One region of the Pseudomonas sp. Marseille-Q1929 genome, then DNA from elsewhere that is predicted to be linked to it. Evidence: predicted binding sites of a transcription regulator. Region 1 holds the regulator's gene; the other holds the start of a gene.
The links. Region 1 encodes sigma-54, which starts transcription at its own class of promoters, with help from an activator protein. Its sites were predicted from a motif close to ANTGGCATNNANNTTGCTNT; they were not measured.

Region 1 (3,208 bases):
GAAAGCCCAGCATCTGGCCAAGGCCTATAAAAGCCGGCAGGTCGTGCGTGACGTCAGCCTGTCGATCGACAGCGGCCAGATCGTCGGCTTGCTCGGCCCCAACGGCGCCGGCAAGACGACCTGCTTCTATATGATCGTCGGCCTGGTCCAGGCGGATCAGGGTCGCGTGCTGATCGACGACCTGGATGTGAGCCACCAGCCCATGCACGGTCGTGCACGCGCCGGTATCGGCTATCTTCCGCAGGAGGCGTCGATCTTCCGCAAACTGTCGGTAGCCGACAACATCATGGCGATTCTCGAGACCCGCAAGGAACTCGACCGTGACGGCCGTCGCAAGGAGCTGGAAAGCCTGCTGCAGGAGTTCCACATCAACCACATCCGCGACAACCTCGGCATGAGCTTGTCGGGTGGTGAGCGTCGTCGTGTGGAAATCGCCCGTGCCCTGGCTACCGCGCCGAAGTTCATCTTGCTGGATGAACCGTTTGCTGGTGTCGACCCGATCTCGGTCGGCGATATCAAGCAGATCATCCATCACCTCAAGGCGAAGGGCATCGGCGTACTGATCACCGACCACAACGTGCGTGAAACCCTCGATATCTGCGAGACCGCGTATATCGTCAACGATGGCCAACTGATCGCCGAAGGCGATTCAGCCACTATCCTGGCCAACGAACTGGTGAAGGAAGTGTACCTGGGTCACGAGTTCCGCCTGTAAACACCGTGGTGTCACGGCCTGTTTGCCAAGGTGCGCGGGAGTCAATAGGAACCTCCGGATTTTTATTGTTACCGCGCTCTAGGCAAAGCCCGCGATATCAGGCATATAATTTGCTTATGTTTGGCGCTCACGCGCCCTGTCGTGGATGGCGCATTGCGCCGGCGAATAAGGTGTTAAGCCCCTGCCATGAAACCATCGCTAGTCCTGAGAATGGGCCAGCAGCTGACGATGACACCGCAGCTGCAACAGGCCATCCGCCTGCTCCAATTGTCGACCCTGGACCTGCAACAGGAAATCCAGGAGGCCCTGGAGTCCAATCCGATGCTCGAACGCCAGGAAGAAGGCGACGACTTCGATAACGCAGACCCGCTGGCCGACAACATCGAGCAAAAACCCAACTCCGACGTGCAAGAACCTTCCTACCAGGAAACCGCCCCAACGGTGGATAACCTGGAAGAAGGCGAATGGAACGAACGCATTCCCAACGAGCTTCCCGTGGACACCGCCTGGGAAGACGTCTACCAGACCAGCGCCAGCAGCCTGCCCAGCAACGATGACGACGAGTGGGACTTCACCACCCGCACCTCCGCTGGCGAGAGCCTGCAGAGCCATCTGCTGTGGCAACTGAACCTCGCGCCGATGTCGGACACCGATCGCCTGATCGCCGTGACCCTGATCGACTGCATCAACAACCAGGGCTACCTGGACGAGACGCTAGAGGAGATCCTCGAAGCGTTCGACCCGGAGCTGGACATCGAACTGGACGAGATCGAAGCCGTCCTGCACCGCATCCAACAGTTCGAGCCCGCCGGTATCGGCGCCCGCACCCTCAGCGAATGCCTGCTGCTGCAATTGCGCCAACTGCCCGCCAAGACCCCTTGGCTCGCTGAAGCCCAACGCCTGGTCACGGATTACATCGACCTGCTGGGCAGCCGTGACTACAGCCAGCTGATGCGCCGCATGAAGCTCAAGGAAGACGACCTGCGCCAGGTCATCGAACTGGTGCAGAGCCTCAACCCGCGCCCAGGCTCGCAGATCGAGTCCAGCGAAGCCGAATATGTGGTCCCTGACGTGATCGTGCGCAAGGACAACGAGCGCTGGTTGGTGGAGCTGAATCAGGAATCGGTGCCACGCCTGCGGGTCAACCCGCAATACGCGGGCTTTGTGCGCCGTGCCGACACCAGCGCCGACAACACCTTCATGCGCAACCAGTTGCAGGAGGCCCGCTGGTTCATCAAGAGCCTGCAGAGCCGCAACGAAACCCTGATGAAGGTCGCGACCCAGATCGTCGAGCACCAGCGCGGCTTCCTGGAATACGGCGACGAAGCGATGAAACCGTTGGTGCTGCACGACATCGCCGAGGCGGTCGGCATGCACGAGTCGACGATTTCACGGGTGACCACGCAAAAATTCATGCATACCCCACGGGGTATTTATGAGCTGAAATACTTTTTCTCCAGCCACGTCAGCACCTCCGAAGGCGGCGAATGCTCGTCCACGGCGATCCGCGCGATCATCAAAAAACTGGTTGCCGCGGAAAATCAGAAAAAGCCATTGAGTGACAGTAAGATCGCTGGTTTACTGGAGGCACAAGGCATTCAGGTCGCCCGTCGAACCGTCGCCAAGTACCGCGAGTCCCTCGGGATCGCGCCTTCCAGCGAGCGTAAGCGTTTGATGTGACGGGCGGGCCACAGCGTTCCAGTGGTGGGTATTCCTGCCCACCGCTTTATGCACTGGCAACGAAGGAGAAGCTGTATGCAAGTCAACATCAGTGGACACCAACTGGAAGTGACCGAACCGCTGCGCGCCTATATCGGCGAAAAACTCAAAAGAATTGAGGGGCATTTCGACAAGATCACCAACGTGCAAGTCATCATGACTGTCGAAAAGCTGAAGCAGAAAATCGAAGCCACCTTGCGTATACCCGGCGGGGAAGTAGTCGCCAATGCCGAGCATTCAGATATGTATGCCGCCATTGACGACCTGACCGACAAGCTGGATCGCCAAATCAAAAAGCATAAGGAAAAGCAGCAGAGCCTTCTCCAGGGCACTGGCCGCTAACACTCCCCACCCATGATTCGACTTGAAACCATCCTGACCCCCGGCCGTTCCCTCGTGAACGCGCCGGGCGGCAGTAAAAAGAAAGCCCTCGAACAAATTGCCAACCTGATCAGCCGCGAAGTGCCTGACCTGGAGATGCAAGATGTGTACGAGGCTCTGATTGCCCGTGAAAAACTCGGTTCCACCGGTTTTGGCAACGGCATCGCCATTCCCCATTGCCGCCTCAAAAGCTGTGAGGCACCTGTCAGCGCCCTGCTGCACCTGGACGCTCCCATCGATTTCGACGCCATCGACGGCGCACCGGTTGACCTGCTGTTCGTTCTGCTGGTCCCGCAAGCCGCCACCGATGCTCACCTGGAACTGCTCCGTCAGATCGCCAGCATGCTCGACCGCAAGGAAGTACGCGACAAACTGCGCAGCGCCAGCAGCAAC
Region 2 (3,208 bases), on a different contig from region 1:
CTGGTAATGCGCGCAAGCAGCAACACCACAAATCAACTGTGGGAGCTGGCTTGCCTGCGATAGCAGTGTGTCAGTGAATACATCTGTCACTGATACACCGCTATCGCAGGCAAGCCAGCTCCCACATGGACCGCGTTCCTGCTGGGGTCAGGCGTAGTAATCGACGGCGCTGGAGCCGATCACGGTGGAGGTCACCGGCGCGACCGCTTCGGCGATCTCAGCATGGGCACCGCTGTCACTATCACCCCCACGCCCACCGACACCACTCACACCACGCGCCTGGCCCTGCTGCTGTTGCTGCTCCTGGCCACGGGACTGATCGGACACGTTCACATCCACCTGCCCCATGCCCTGCTGGGCAAACATCTCACGCAGGCGCCCGGACTGGCTTTCCAGCGCTTCACGCACCACGGCATGGCCGCTCATGAAGCTGACCTGGGCCTGCTGGTCCGCCGTCATATTGACTTTGATATCCAGGCGCCCCAATTCCGCTGGCTGCAACTGGATCTCTGCCGACTTGAGGTTGGCGCTGGACAGGTACATCACACGGTTGACCACCTCTTCGGTCCAGCCGCTCTGATGCATGGCCAACGGCGTGTTGGTGGCCGGCGGCAAGGCATTCGCGGTTTTCGGCGTGGCCGCCTGGGTCAACGCGGCCAGGCGGTTGGCGAAGTCATCGACACGGGTGTCGCTGCTGGCGCCCTTCAAGTCCTTGAGACCGTCTTCGATCAGCCCGCTGAAAGCCTTGTCGCCGCCCTGGTCAGTGCTGTCCTTGGCGGCTTGCTGGTCGACCATATTGGCCAGGCCAGCCGTGAAGTTTTGCGCGGCGGTGGGCTGGTCCAGGTTCGGCGCAGGTTTCTGCGGGGCCTGGCTGCTGGCGGAGACGTGGCCGCCCTGCTCCATCGCCAGGCGCACGGCTGGCATGGAATCGAGGGGATCTGCCTCGGGATCGAAGGCCGGTGGCTTGACCTCATCGGTCACCGCCAGCGGCGCGGCGACTACGGGCGCAGGCTTGCTGTCGTCAGTAACGGTCACCACCGGCACGACTACAGCCGGCGTGACCGCCGCGACCAAGGCCGGGTCGACGACCGGGTCAGCCGTAGGTTGCTGCGCCAACGTCGGGTCGACAGGTTTGTCGTCATCACTGCTGGCGCTGTCGTCGGACTTGGCGGTCGACTTGGCAGGCAAAGGATTGCCGCTATCGGCAACCGCTGGCTTGCTGGCGGCAGGTTTGTCATTGCTGTCCACCTGCTTGGCATTGGCGTCGGCAGGCTTGTCGCGGGTGGTTTTTGACGGCGCGTCGTCGGCCTTTGCCGCCGGTTTTGACCCCTGGCTGGCAAACACCTGGGCGAAGCCGGCGCCCTTGTCACGCGGCTCCACGGCCGCTGCCGGGGGGTTGGCAGCAGGCGCTTGCGGCTTGGCCGCAGGGGCAGCCTGGAGGAGCGAATTCGGGGCGACTGGCATAGGTAAAGGTCTCCACTGCATGGGGTCGGGGATGCAGTATCGGGAGATAGAGCAAGAGTCGGGCCAGGTTGCCGAACGCGGCTAGAAATGTGGGAGCTGGCTCCCACAGGTCAGAGCTGGAAGCGCTGGCGCTCCGATTCGTACAGTGGACGCACTAGCGCAAACTCATGATCGATCTGATCCACCAACTCACCCAAGTCACTGCCAGGCGCTTGCGCCGACTCCGCCTCCAGCCGCTGGCACAACTGCGCCAACCGCACCGCGCCCAGGTTGCCGCTGCTGCCCTTGAAGCTGTGGGCGATGCGCCCGAGCGCCTTGGCGTCATCCCGTGCCTTGCGCAGCGCTTCGACGCGCTTTTGCGAATCGTCGAGGAAGGTATCCAGCAACCGCGGATACTCCCCTTCCATCACTTCCTGCAACCCCGATAACACGTCCGGGTCCAGATGAATCTCAGCCACTTGTTCGCTCCTTGATCAAGAATCGGCGGATTATGCCTGAGCCTGCCACGAAAACTCCACGCAGACGCTACGCCCGCCATCGGACCAGTGCACGTCGCCGCTCAATTGACGTACCAGGTTCAGCCCCCGGCCCGACAAGCGATCAACCTCCAGCGGGCGCGCCAGCACCTGCTCGACGTCAAAGCCGGCGCCGCTGTCTTCGATGCGCAACGACAGTTGCCCGCCCGTCGCCGTCGGCACCACCTGCACATGCACCCGCACATAACCGCTGCTCAACTGCGCCAACCGCTCGTTGCGCTGGCGATAGTAATCGGCAAAGCCGTGCACATCCCGCTTGAGCCGCGAGTCCAGGCCCAGCACCCCGTGCTCCAGGGCATTGGAATACAGCTCGGCCATCACGCTGTACAGCGCCCCGCTGCGCTCGCGCAGGCCGTGGATTTCCAGCAACAGTTGCAGCAAGTACGGCAACGGGTTGTAGCGCTTGAGGGTCTCGGCGCGGAACTCGAAACTCACCGACCAATCCAGCGGGCACGACTGGCTGCTGTCGGTGTACAGCGGCCCGGTCGCGCGCAGGGATTGCCCGGCTTGCAGGGTGATTTCCACCATGCTCACGTCATCCCGCGCTTCACCGCGAAACCCGGCGAGGGCTTGCTCGATCTCGGCGAACAAGCGGTCGGGCTCGCGGTTGGCGGCAAACACCTGATGCAAACGCTCGGCGCCGAACAACTGGTCATTGCTGTCAGCCGTATCGAGCACGCCATCGGAGAGTAAAAACACCCGGTCACCGAGGGCCATCGGCCACACCTCGGTGCGGTCATCGAAGGCTTCAGCCGACAGTACGCCCAACGGCAAATGCCGCGGCACCAACGCCGTGCGCTTGCCGCTGGCGACTTCATGCACATAGCCTTCGGGCATGCCGCCGTTCCACACTTCCACCACGCGGCGCTGGGTGCTCAGGCACAACAGGGTGGCGCAGCAGAACATGTCCACCGGCAGGATGCGTTTGAGCTTGACGTTCATCTCCCGCAGGATCTGCGCCAGCCCGTAGCCCTTGGCGGTCATGCCGTAGAACACCTCCGCCAGGGGCATGGCGCCCACTGCGGCCGGCAAGCCGTGGCCGGTGAAGTCGCCGAGCAACACATGCATATCGCCCGACGGCGTATAGGCCGCCAGCAGCAGGTCACCGTTGAACAACGCATAGGGCGATTGCAGGTAGCGGATATTCGGCGCGGCGTTGATACAGCCTGAATGCGCCACCTTGTCGAACACCGCCTTGGCCACCCGCT

Region 2: J1G37_RS21025 (flagellar hook-length control protein FliK) is a predicted target of sigma-54. The motif match lies at 1,513-1,532, and genes of this name have one in related genera.

The regions. Positions count from the first base shown of each region.
Region 1 is NZ_JAFLWU010000001.1:524,043-527,250, forward strand. Features, by position in the region: gene lptB (LPS export ABC transporter ATP-binding protein) at 1-715, shown strand, start outside; gene J1G37_RS02405 (RNA polymerase factor sigma-54) at 902-2,395, shown strand; gene raiA (ribosome-associated translation inhibitor RaiA) at 2,471-2,776, shown strand; gene ptsN (PTS IIA-like nitrogen regulatory protein PtsN) at 2,789-3,208, shown strand, end outside.
Region 2 is NZ_JAFLWU010000022.1:22,788-25,995, forward strand. Features, by position in the region: gene J1G37_RS21025 (flagellar hook-length control protein FliK) at 148-1,464, opposite strand; gene J1G37_RS21030 (Hpt domain-containing protein) at 1,575-1,922, opposite strand; gene J1G37_RS21035 (fused response regulator/phosphatase) at 1,953-3,208, opposite strand, start outside.